3 regions of the Pseudoalteromonas lipolytica genome follow, and region 1 is predicted to be linked to each of the others. Evidence: predicted binding sites of a transcription regulator. Region 1 holds the regulator's gene; each other region holds the start of a gene.
The links. The regulator FliA, encoded in region 1, starts transcription of late flagellar genes. The targets are predictions, from matches to a motif close to CTAAAGNTNNNNNNNNNNNNGCCGATA.
Positions count from the first base shown of each region.

Region 2: D0907_RS01815 (DUF5610 domain-containing protein) is a predicted target of FliA. The motif match lies at 2,484-2,510, and genes of this name have one in related genera.
Region 3: D0907_RS06455 (VC2046/SO_2500 family protein) is a predicted target of FliA. The motif match lies at 2,081-2,107, and genes of this name have one in related genera.

Region 1 covers NZ_CP032090.1:1,067,175-1,071,570, reverse strand. The annotation lists gene D0907_RS04845 (chemotaxis protein CheA) at 1-698, opposite strand, end outside; gene D0907_RS04840 (protein phosphatase CheZ) at 714-1,481, opposite strand; gene cheY (chemotaxis response regulator CheY) at 1,499-1,882, opposite strand; gene D0907_RS04830 (RNA polymerase sigma factor FliA) at 1,922-2,632, opposite strand; gene D0907_RS04825 (MinD/ParA family ATP-binding protein) at 2,659-3,519, opposite strand; gene flhF (flagellar biosynthesis GTPase FlhF) at 3,512-4,396, opposite strand, start outside.
Region 2 covers NZ_CP032090.1:382,349-386,744, reverse strand. The annotation lists gene D0907_RS01825 (RNA recognition motif domain-containing protein) at 36-515, shown strand; gene murI (glutamate racemase) at 478-1,272, opposite strand; gene D0907_RS01815 (DUF5610 domain-containing protein) at 1,339-2,454, opposite strand; gene trmA (tRNA (uridine(54)-C5)-methyltransferase TrmA) at 2,619-3,716, shown strand; gene D0907_RS01805 (2-thiouracil desulfurase family protein) at 3,718-4,173, opposite strand; gene D0907_RS01800 (thiol:disulfide interchange protein DsbA/DsbL) at 4,233-4,396, opposite strand, start outside.
Region 3 covers NZ_CP032090.1:1,417,989-1,422,384, forward strand. The annotation lists gene D0907_RS06435 (M48 family metallopeptidase) at 1-119, shown strand, start outside; gene D0907_RS06440 (IS110 family RNA-guided transposase) at 389-1,402, opposite strand; tRNA gene D0907_RS06445 (tRNA-Tyr) at 1,812-1,896, opposite strand; tRNA gene D0907_RS06450 (tRNA-Tyr) at 1,945-2,029, opposite strand; gene D0907_RS06455 (VC2046/SO_2500 family protein) at 2,142-2,657, shown strand; gene D0907_RS06460 (DUF6172 family protein) at 2,816-3,115, shown strand; gene D0907_RS06465 (YchJ family protein) at 3,287-3,766, opposite strand; gene D0907_RS06470 (SulA-like leucine-rich domain-containing protein) at 3,807-4,244, opposite strand.

The DNA of each region.
Region 1 (4,396 bases):
TCATCGCTGTCACTGCTCATGGTGTCTGATGTGATTGATGCAGGCCCTTGGCCTTTACCGTGCAACTCATCGAGCAAGCTTTCGAATTCATCTTCAGTAATTTCATCTATGTTTTGTGGTTGAGCTTGGGTATCACCCAATCCCCCATCAAATAACATATCAAATGCAAACGGATCGTCGTCATCAATATTACTAGAGACATCAGCAGTAACTTCGGGTGTATCAACAACCGGTTCAGGCTCAACAGTGACTTCTTCTGCTACTTCGTCTGTTACGGTTGTGTCTTCACCAGCGAGCTCTTCTGCTGTTGGTGGTTGACTTAATTTATGTAGGACGTCTAAGAGGGCTTGATCTGCTGGCTCTGGTTGTTCACGATTTTGAATTGTCGCGAACATTTCATTGATTGTATCGAGGGCTTGTAAAATAACATCCATAAGTTCTGGTGTGACACTGCGCACGCCTTGGCGCAACAAATCAAACACATTTTCAGCACCATGACACGCATCAACAAGTTCAGTCATGCTTAAAAAGCCTGCGCCACCTTTTACGGTGTGAAAGCCTCTAAAAATAGCGTTTAGTAAGTCTTTATCATCTGGATTATTTTCAAGCTCGACCAATTGCTCTGACAAAAGCTCTAAAATTTCCCCTGCTTCAACAAGGAAATCCTGTAAAATATCTTCATCGACTTCAAAGCTCATGCAGCTACTCTCCTCTTAGAAGCCCAGACTTGATAATAGGTCATCAACTTCATCTTGTCCTGAAACAACATCATCGCGTGACTCTTTATCAATAATTGGCCCTTCTGGACCTGCCAGCGTATCGCTTTGTGCAGGTGCTTTGTCTATGGCCTGTTTTTCTTGTTTTATTTGACCATCGTCTTGACTGCCGAATACAGTTAAGAGATTGATTAAACTGTCTTCTACTTCGCGCACTAATTCGATAACACGGCGTATTACCTGCCCCGTCAAGTCTTGATAATCTTGCGCCATTAGCACGTTGGTCATCAAGCCTTGTAACTCATCTGTTTTGGTGTGCGAGTTATTCATGAACTTATCTAAGCTGTGGCATAACGTTTTAAATTCACCGAGTTCAATTTCTCGATTCATTAAACGATCCCACGTTGGTTTAATCGTGGCAATTTCATCAGCGAGCTGTTGTGCTATAGGCAAACTCGCTTCCACGGCATCCATCGTTTTATTGGCCGCGCTTTCAGTCATTTCCATGACATAATTCAAGCGCTGCTTTGCATCCGGGATTGCTTCTGTTGTTAAATCTGTGAGTCGAGTATCAAGATCGAAGTTTTTTAGTGCTTCATGAAGTTGTCGTGTCAATTTACCGACTTCAGCAAACAACTCTGATTGTTCTTTTGATGCTGTTTCAAGTATCAGCTTATCAGCCTTCTCTTGTTCACCATTTTCAAGATACTCAACAAGTTGACGAGCTTGCTCTAAACTTATTTGAGGCGCAGCAAGTGCTGACATAAGCCTCTCCCCTTAGATTAACCTAAACGTTCAAACACTTTTTCCAATTTGGTTTTCAGTGTCGCAGCAGTGAATGGTTTGACGATATAGCCATTAACACCCGCTTGAGCAGCAGCAACAATTTGTTCTTTTTTCGCTTCAGCTGTCACCATTAACACGGGGATATGTTTAAGGCTATCATCAGCACGAATTGCGCGTAATAGATCAATACCTTGCATTCCAGGCATATTCCAATCTGTTACAACAAAATCAAACTCTTGATTTTGCAACATCGGCAATGCTGTTGAACCATCATCAGCTTCCTGCACATTGGTAAAACCTAAATCCCTTAACAGGTTTTTAATGATACGTCTCATTGTAGAAAAATCATCAACAACAAGAATTTTCATGTTTTTATCCAAAACATCCTCCGGTGAGGTTTGAACCTTATTTACTTACTACTAATTAATCCAGTCATTGATTTTTGCTTTGAGCTTAATCATCGCCTGACCATGTATTTGACTCACACGCGATTCGCTAACATCGAGTATGTGCCCTATTTCTTTTAAGTTCATTTCATCGTTGTAATACAAAGACAAAACGAGTGCATCTCTTTCTGGTAAAGATTGGATAGCCGTCAATAGAGACTGGTTAAACCGTTCATTTTTAACATTATTAAACGGTTTGTCTAGTGCTAAATCATGCCCCATAGGTGTGATGACGTCTTCATCAACGCCTAAATCCTCTATACCCAGTACCTTACTGGAATTTACATCATGTAGAATATGATGGTACTCATCCAGTGTAATATCAAGTTTTTCAGCAACTTCTGTGTCTTTTGGCTCGCGGTTTAAAATACTCTCTAAATCCGAAATCGTTTCAGCGACAAGGCGTGCATTGCGGTGAACTGAACGGGGAGCCCAATCACCTCGACGGATTTCATCGAGCATAGCACCTCGAATTCGAATACCCGCAAATGTTTCAAAACTGGCCCCTTTACTCGCATCAAAATTTTTCGACGCTTCTATAAGGCCAATCATACCTGACTGAATCAAATCATCGAGTTGCACACTGGCAGGTAAACGAGCAATTAGATGACACGCCACTTTTTTGACTAAAGAGGCATGTTTTTCAACAATCGCATTTAAATTCTGTGCTGATTGATATCCCATCGCTTTATTCACCGATGTTGTCATAGTTAACCGTTTACTAGTTTTTCAATAAAAAATTCTAAATGACCTGACGGTTGATTTGGAATTGGCCACTTAACTGCTTTCGTTGCTAATGTTTTAAATGCCACAGCGGCTGGTGAGTTTGGAAATAACTCCACAATCACTTTTTGGCGGCGGGTCGATTTGCGCATATTCTCGTCATACGGAATGGTTGCGACAAGTTCCATAGACACATCTAAGAATCGATCCGTTACTTTTGAGAGTTTAGCAAATAATTCTTGCCCTTCACGCATACTGCGCACCATATTGGCAACTATTTTAAATTTGTAAACGCCATGCTCACGACTTAACACTTTAATTAGGGCGTAAGCGTCGGTAATTGAGGTAGGTTCATCGCATACAACAACAACAACATCTTGCGCTGCACGCGAAAAGCTTAATACCATGTCTGAAATACCCGCAGCGGTATCGACAATTAAAATATCAAACTCAGTATTTAGCTCGCTAAATGCGCGGATAAGCCCCGCATGTTCTGACGGTGTTAACTCAACCATACTTTGCGAGCCCGAAGTCGCTGGCACAATTTTTATACCTGCTGGGCCTTCGACAAGAATTTCATCCAGTTCACACTCACCAGATAAAACATGAGATAAGTTTCTCTCGACACGTAAACCAAGCATTACGTCACAATTTGCCAACCCTAAATCGGCATCTAATACTAATACACGATTTCCCAGCTGACCTAATGCGATCGCGGTATTGAGTGACACATTCGTTTTACCCACACCACCTTTGCCGCCAGTGACAGCGATAACTTTAACGCCACTATTATTATTTTGATTCATTTTGCGCAGGCCGCTTGCTTGATCTAATACTGTGTTAATCATACATCCCTACTGTGTTCGACGCTACTGCTTGACGTCGTGAATGTTGTGCTTTTGCTCGTTTTAAATATAATTGCTCAGCTTTTTTTACTAGTTTTTCTGCATTCGCAACGCGAATATCTTCAGGAACACGCTGACCATTAGTAAGATACCCTATTGGCAAGCGATTTTGAATCGCAATACTAATAATCTCACCTAAACTAAGTGATTCATCTAACTTAGTGAAGATACAACCACTTAGTTGCACTTTTTTAAAGTGGCGAACGGTTTCTTGTAGCACGTTAATTTGCGCTGTTGCACTTAACACTAAATAACTGCGAATGTCGACACGCTGATTGCGCATTAATGTATTAAGTTGCTCAGTTAAGCGTAAGTCGCGTTGACTCATACCCGCAGTGTCTATTAATACTAGACGCTTATTGCGTAAATGGTATAACACTTCAGCTAATTCATTTGCGTCTTTAACTTGTTTCACACCACAGCCAATAATGCGGCCATAAGTGGCTAGCTGCTCATACGCTCCAATACGGTAAGTGTCTGTTGTAATAAGCGCGACTTTATCTGCACCATATTTTTGTGCACCAAGGGCTGCCAATTTCGCCACGGTGGTGGTTTTGCCCACCCCCGTAGGACCCACTAAAGCGTACACACCGCCTTGACGTAAAATTTCATTATTTGTTGTATGCATTTGGTTTTCAACCATTTGCAATAAGGCTTGCCACGCTTGTTGACGCGAAACGTCATCAGGAATAAAACACGCCATTTGCTCCGCAACATCACGCTCAATGCCCATACCGGCTAGGCGATCAATCATACAAGCGCGGGTAGGATCACGACGCGCCATGTCTTGCTGCATCAAACCAGATACTTGATGTTCAAG
Region 2 (4,396 bases), 680 kb from region 1:
TTAATGTTTATTTCCTGTTTATTGGTAGATCAAAAATGAAATTACCCGATCAAAAATCTTTTCTTTTCTCTGTTATTCTTGCTGTATTAGGGTTTGTTATTGTTAAGTTTGCATTTTCGAGCTTAGCATTAGACCCTGCGTTGCTATTTGGTGCAGGCTTATTAATTGGTGCTTTAGTTATTGCAGCACTCTCATCAACGGCAAGTGAGGAGGCTGAAGTAAAAACAAAAACACTTTATGTTGGCAACCTTCCTTACCGAGCGAATGAAGGTGTTGTACGCGCTTTATTTGAAGAACAAGGTAAAGTCTTTAACGTTCGTTTATTGAAAGATAAAAACACTGGTAAACGTCGTGGCTTTGGTTTTGTTGAAATGGCTGAGGCAGATGCTGACAATGCAATTAATCAATTAAATGATAGTGAGTTCCAACAACGTACTTTAAAAGTACGTGAAGCAAAACAAAAACAAGAGAACGAGTCTAATAGTTTCCGTGAGGAATCTGATCAATCAGCGTAACAAGCTCTACGCTTAATTGCTGGTGACTAATCGGAGCCGTTGCATAATAGTGCAGCGGCTTTTTTTTGTCTGTTGCTAAATTTAATTGCTGCGTTGTAATAATACTACTGACACGATTTGCAATTGCACGGCCTGAGTCAATCAATTTAACGCGTTTGTCGTAATAGTTATTTATTGCATGGGCTAATAAAGGAAAGTGTGTGCATCCGAGTACTAATACATCAATATCATCTGCAATAGCGAGTTCAGCCATTGCTTCGTTGAATTCGGCTTTGAGTAGTTTTTTACTATGAAACAGTGTTTCTGCAATTTCCACCAGCTTAGTCGAAGCGTACAAGCTCACTTTTGTACCTTGACTGTGTGTCAAAATTAACGTCTCGGTGTATTTGCTTTTTGTAGTCGCGGGCGTGGCAAGTAAACCAATGTGCTTCGTATTACTTATGGCACATGCTGGCTTTATAGCAGGCACAACCCCCACAACTTCAATACTTGTATAGTGTCGAATAACGTCTAACGCAGATGTCGATGCTGTATTGCAGGCAATCACTAATATATCAACATGCAACGCATGCGTGTCTATAAAGTGTAATAGCCCTAATAAGCGTTGAATGATTGTTTGCGAAGTTTGCGCACCATAAGGCAGAAAGGCATTATCCATAAAATAGCTATAATCTGCATTCGGGATCAAAGCTTGGATCTGTTCAAGCACAGTTGTCCCACCAATACCTGAATCAAACACCATTATATGGACTGACAAACTACTTACCTCGGATCATGAAAGGCAAGCAGTTTGCCATGTGACTATCTAAAAAGAAAGCGAAGACTAGTTCTGTTCATTGGCTGAACGTAGTGTATTCATTTGCTCGAACATCGCTTTGGTATAATCAACCAATTTACTGACTTCTTCTTTATCTTGATTTAACCATTGCAATATTCCGGCAAGTTGATTTTGCAAACCAATATCACCAGCTTTATTAAAGGCTTCTTTTAAGTCATCGTTAAAAGGGGCGACCTTTTCTGCAACTTCTTTCTCTGGCGTTGGTTTATATTCTTCGTACCCTTTTATAGCTGCAACTGTTTTGGTTTGCTTCAAATCCATCGAAAAACCGACTAGCTGCTCATTACTCAAGTTAAGCTCTTTAGCTTGTTCAAAGGCTTCATCGAGTGAGCCTGAGAAAAATGTTTCGCTAACGCCTTGTAAGTCTTCCATCAACTCGTTAATGGCCTGCTGCTCTTGCTCATTAAGATCGCCATTCACTGACATAGAAAAAGATAAGTCACGTGATTGTGACGATTCACTGACATACGCTTCGTTGTCACCGTTTTTACTGTAGCTACTAGCGGACTTGCTCTCATATGCATCTGCAAAGCTAATACTGACTTCATCACCTTCGGCTGTGGTAAATGTATATTCGGCATTATTACTTAAGCTCACGTACTGTGCTTGGCTAACCGTCACGGCATTAGGTTTAGGATTAAATAAGTCTTCTTCAAGCTCATCAATACCTTTAAAGATACCTTCTTTCGATTTTTCGATACCCTCTTCGATATCGTCATTTAAGATGCCTGATTCTTTAAGTTCATCATAGGCATCATCGATTCCCATTTGTACGCCTTTGCGTGCCTCGCCTAACATGCCTTTTAACTTTTCATCATCAGCGCCATCTGCTTTTGCTTTACGCAGCGCACCACCAACAAAATTGAGTACATTTTTAACGATCTCATCAAAATCAAACAGGGGTTTATCTTTCTTTTCTTCTGCTTTAGGTAAACCAAGTGCTTGTGCAAGTTTATCGTCGAGTACTTTTGCAGCCAGTTCGCGGCCACGTTGTTGATAGCTATCTTGACGATTTTGAATGGTAGGCTGCTGCACAGACTGTTTACCATTGTATTTATTCAAATTTGTATTAGGCATATAGCCTAGGTTGCCAATTTTCATGATCCGACTCCATTTTATGGTTACCTCATTATCGGCCAAAAATCGCATAACTTAAGTTTTTTGTATAAAAAAACGACACTAAAATAAATAACAAAACTAGACAAATCCTCTCTGCTCCCTACAATAGCGCCGACAAATAGCTAAGAGATAAAAGGTAATCAGCCATGGCGGTTATAAAAATTGATACAACTCAATATGATGCACAATTGAGTGAGAAAGAGCAGCGCATCACGTCACAGTTTAGGCGCTTTGGTGTAAACACATTAGAAGTGTTCAGCTCTGATCCAATTCACTACCGTCAACGTGCAGAGTTTAGAGTGTGGCATGAGGGCGACGATTTATTCCACATTATGTTTGATCAGCAAAGCAAAGAGAAAATTCGCGTTGATGAATTTGATCCCGCCGCGCCACTCGTTGGCGAAGTGATGCAGGTGATGATTGAAAATTTAAAAGGGTGTGAGGTACTTCGCCGCAAGTTATTCCAGATTGATTACCTCTCTAGCTTAAGTGGTGAAATTCTTGTTAGTTTGCTTTACCACAAACCTTTAAACGATGAATGGCTAATTGCGATTAAAGAGCTTAAAGCAAAATTAAGCAGCCAGTTTAAAATCGACTTTATTGGTCGTGCACGTAAGCAAAAAGAAGTGATTGGGAACGACTATGTCGTTGAACGATTGAACGTAAATGGTAAAGAACTCATTTATCAGCAAGTAGAAAATAGCTTTACTCAACCAAACGCAAAAGTGAACATTAAAATGCTGGAATGGGCACAAGCGTTGTGTGAGCCCCTTAATAATGATTTGCTAGAGCTGTATTGTGGTAATGGTAACTTTTCAATTGCACTAGCCGGTTCATTTAACCGAGTACTTGCGACTGAGATCTCAAAGTCATCGGTTTATTCTGCACAGTACAATATTGCTCAAAACAAAGTCGATAATTTAGATATCATTCGTATGTCGAGTGAAGAGTTTACACAAGCCATGAAAGGCGAACGTACTTTTTCACGTTTAGACGGTATTGATCTAAACGGCTATAACTGCCAAACAATTTTAGTCGACCCTCCTCGAGCGGGGATGGATACTCTTACCTGTGATTTGGTGGCGAACTACGACAACATTATCTATATCTCTTGTAATCCCGAGACATTAGAACGAGATCTTGATCACCTTTGCAAAACACACGAAGTGAAACGTTTTGCGATTTTTGATCAATTCCCCTATACACATCATATTGAGTCTGGCGTCTTTTTACAGCGTAAATAACTTAAACTTTTGCCAGCGCAGCCAATAGCGCTGGCAATTGTTGTTCACTGAACACCTGTATATTATTGTCACTAAGTAACTTTGCAGTTAAACCCATTCCTCGAATCTTTTGCCCTGTGTGACTTCCATCATAAATATAATTACGTCCACATGACGGACTAGACTCTTTGAGTAGTGCGAACCGAATCCTTTGTTCTTTGCATACACGTAATGCTTGCTGTGCACCCGCTTTAAACTCTGCGGTGACGTCATGCGCATCCTGTGTTAATACTCTACCCTGGCTAATTTCAGCAGGCGCTCTTGGTGTAGGTAGACCACCCGCAACCTCAGGACAAAAAGACACAATACGCCCTTGCTGCTTCAGTGACTCTAATCCAGGATGTAATAAGTTTTGTGATTGACCGTCATAGCGTACCGGCTTTCCTAGTAAACAACTCGACACTAAAAGTTTTTTCATTTCTTCACCAAACAAAAAAGCTCCGCGAGCGGAGCTTTTAAATAATATTTTCGAGTCTCTTACTTAGCTGCTAAGTAATTAATTAGCTCAGCCATGCTTTTTGCATCGGTAATACCTGAGTCTGCACCTAAGATTAAACGATACTTACCATTCACAATAAAGGTTGGTACGCCTTTTAAGGCTCCTTTTTGTTGATAGTACTCTTGGTCGCGTTTCATTTTCG
Region 3 (4,396 bases), 350 kb from region 1:
ATTTAAAGCATATGGATCACAGTGCGGCATTTTGGCAACGGGTGAGTGAGTTTTATCCCGAACATAAAAAAGCAAGCAATTGGCTGAAAGTGAATGGTCCATTTTTACGCTGGCTTTAATACCATATATGGACTCTCTCCGATTGCAAGACAGTAATTGATAGAATTTCAAAGTTCATTGCTGCCATATATTCGGCTTTTTTATGAGCAGATTTATCCGCTCTAGCCCTGATGGATATCCGCCCCTATCACCTTATCAATCTCGACGGCTTCTAACAGCCTTTGGTATTATCAGGTTTAAATAGGACGGCTATGAACCGTTTTCCGTCAATCTCAATCTTTGCAATTTTTGCTATTGAACTTTTGTCTTTTAATTGCGGTTAATGTTTTTATACAAATTTGTACCTCTCTTGTTTTACGGTCATCGCCCATGCCATTCGCGCCATTTTATTCGCTAATGCAACCACTGCTTTATTAAATGGCAGCCGCTCCCGCAGGTTATTTGCCCATAAGCTTACCTTGTCAGCTTTACTCCCCGATTTGACTAACGCAGCTCTGGCACCATTAATCAGCTGAGTTCGCAAATAAGTATTTCCTCGTTTACTTATTCCCTTTAACTTGGGGTTATCGCCAGTCGTATGCTGTTTGGCAACTAGTCCCAGCCAAGCTGCCATATGACGCCCACTTTTAAAGGTTTTACCATCACCTATTGCACTATACAAAGCTGTTGCGATGATGGGACCTATTCCTGTCATTGTTTCTAATTTCTGGCACTGCTCTATCTGATGGCTTAAAGCTTTTATCTCGCTATCCAAATCCGTGATTAACTTATCTACCTCAATTAATTCATCATACAAACTGGCTATGTATCGACGAGACAATGGCGTTAACATGTTACTCGCATCTTCTAAAATATCGGGGATAGACTTTCTCACTTGATTAACGCCTTGCGAGAGGCTAATACCATATTCGGCTAAGAGGCCTCTGGTTTGATTCACTAAGGCCGTTCTACATTTTATTCGCCGCTCTCTTATACGGTGCAACAGTTGAATGTCTTGTTGCTCTACACTTTTTATTGGCACAAATCGCATATTCACTCGTTGTGAAGCTTCAGCTATCGCTTCTGCATCATTGAAATCATTTTTATTTCCTTTTCGGTAAGGGACTACATATTGTGGAGCGATAACTTTCACTTCATGACCATAGTTTTGAATACTTTGTGCCCAGTAGTTTGATGAGCCACACGCTTCCATGACGACAATTGCGGGCTCTAAATTACAAAAATACTCTTTCATGTTAGTGCGTTTGAGCTTTTTCTTTTTGAGCACTTTTCCCGAGTTTGATAACCAAACTAAATGAAAAATGTTCTTGGCGATATCTAATCCAATTGTTATTTTATTCATGTGACTCTCTCTACTTTGTTTACGCTAAAACTTACCCTAAACTACTATGGCGCATTATGACGCCGTTGGGGAGTGGAGAGAGTCCATTCCATTAATCCGCAAAAATACTTAATCATTTTGCGTGATTAAACCAATCGCTACCTGCGTTAAAAATGTCTGATTTACGACTGCATGGATGCAGGAGGTAGAGCAATGCAGGAGCAATTGCCGAGAACAACTAAATAACTACATTTTTGCCTTGTTATCAACGCGGTTTTATTGCCTCAAAATAGACCACATAATTAAGCGTAATGGTATAACAAAAGGATAATTCAATTGAAAATAGCTGTATTTTTAGTTTAACGATTTAGGAAAAGAGAAGTAAATAATAATATGAAAAATAGAATAGTGAATTAGCAGAGAAGGAAAGTGGTGGAGGGAGCTGGATTCGAACCAGCGAAGGCTGAGCCGTCAGATTTACAGTCTGATCCCTTTGGCCGCTCGGGAACCCCTCCACACTAATTTTTATTGCATTTGGCCCCACTTAACTGAGCGTAGAAAAGTGGTGGAGGGAGCTGGATTCGAACCAGCGAAGGCTGAGCCGTCAGATTTACAGTCTGATCCCTTTGGCCGCTCGGGAACCCCTCCAATGCAACGGCGCTGATAATAGCAAACTGGCTCTTTAAGTAAAGAAAAAAACTAAAGAAAAATAGATTAATGCCGATAACTGGTTAATCTTGAAACTATTCGGCCAAAGTCTATGCAAATTGATGGTTTGTTGCTCAACGAGAGTCAACTTGATAATCGTCTTAACAAAAGTGTTCATGAACACCGCCAAGGTGAGTTTGCCTTATTATTGGCGATGCTGTCTCATGATGCGCTTGATTTTAGCCAGTTTCATTTACCGAAAACAGAATTAACCGATACTCAGAGTTCAGAACACGTACTCAGAAATGAGTTAGGGGCAGGCCCAAAACAACCATTAGCGCCTGAACAATATGATATGTTAATCGGGCAGAATAATGGGCTGCGACTTTTACAAGGTGGCTTGTCAGATATTCGCCTACGTAATTGTCTCAGTCCTGAGCCGCTTGCTATCCGCGATGATAAAAATCATGTGCCGTTAGAAGTCATCGATAACTGTGAGCCAGCAGTCAGAAAACGCTATTACGATAAAAACGCACCCACAGAGCGTATGCAAATGGATGCAGCTGCGTTTTATGACAGCTTAACGGACGAGGCGATTCATCAGCCTTTGCAATTGGCAACTGCTTAATTAATTGAAATTGTCATACTCGCCTTGTACGCTACACTTACAAAGGTAGGTAAATTGGTGCAAATCAGTAAAAAGTACAGCTAATTTTTTATGTGCTTGTTATAATGCGCCCAAATGGCTTTATGCCATTATCATTGAACCAAGTTATTAGGACTATAATGAAGAAAACATTCACGCTTAACCATGAGAAAATTAAATACCCTCGCATGGTTGATGCAGCTAAGCACGAAGTGAAGAAGTATTTAAAACGTGAGCGTAATAAAACTCTCCCAGAAGATGCCGATTACTGGGCATTTGATTGTAAATTTGGAGAGTCAGCTGACGACGCGAAAGTCGTTCATGTGGCGGAAATTAATAAATGCATTAGCGATATTGAAGCAAAAGGGCTTACATCGTTTTATGTCGAGATTCTAGCGCGTCCAGCACAACGCCAGTTACAAGAATTTGACGAAGAATAGTCGTTATAATTCATAGAATTTAAGAATGGGCCTTGAGGCCCATTTTTATTGTCTGAAATACAATGACATTATTTTGTGTTGATTTATATCACATGCCCACCACGCAACGGCTTTCCCTACAATGGCTAGTCAAGGTTTAGATTGGCTATATAAACAGTGAATAGCCGTGATTTAAATTGCGTGACACTTTTTATATTTTTTGCCGCTACCGCAAGGGCATTCATCATTACGGCCAGTTTTAATATCAGCAACGGGCGTTATTTCACCATCAAGGTAACGCCATAGTCCATCTTCTTTAATAAAACGCGATTTCTCGTGTAACTCACAATACAAGTTTTGGTAAAAGTAATTTGCTTTAAATTCTACAAAACCTTCTTGCTCGTTATATTCAGTATCTAAAACGCTTAGCTTGGTAAAACGACAGCTATTAGCAAAATCTTTGATTTCGCTAACAGGGTTAGCGGTTTGTTGGCTTTGTGCGTATGTTGTAAAGACATATTTTGCATCTTTTAAGGCATAAGCACTAAAGCGAGAACGCATAAGTTGTTCCGGCGTTTGTGCTTGGCTATCGCCTGTGTGCAAAGGTTGGCAGCAAAGCGAGTAATCTTGTTTGCTGCCACAAGGACAAAGGGAGTGTGTGAGTGATGTCATAACAACTTACCTAAAACAATAAATTGCTATTTTAGCAAGCCTATTGTGGCTGCGGTACTAAATTGTTTAATGGGTTGCTTTTGGTGAAGCAGTAAAACTTTGCAGATGCATGTTCTAAATTAAGAGTCATAGAATCTAGTTGATTGTTGCTGACAATATCTGTCCAGGTGATCACTGCGGCAAAGTTACCGTTGTGCAGCGCCGAACTTAACACATATTCAAGATTCACAAGGTGCTTTTGTCTGATCACTAACAGTTTACTGGTGTCGATTGAACATGAATCGAGTAATGCTTTACTTGGCACATGATCAGGTGCAATTAACAATGTCCACGCACTTTGACTGTTATAGTGATGTAATACCTTTAATAGCTCAAATGTTGCTGAAATTTCGTCTTCAATTTGAATTAAATTAACCGACGCTTTGTCGTTATCTTGTTGATAGCTTTTAACGGTTCTTAAGGTAATTGGCTGTAACATAACTTTCACTCACTGGTTGTTTATACAGTATGTGTATACAGTAGTTTATACAGTATTTTTGCGCAAGTGTTTTTTGCTATTTTTTTAACCAATTATTCAGCTTTTAATAATTTTAAAAATTAAATCTTTAAAAACAATTAGTTATTTTGTTT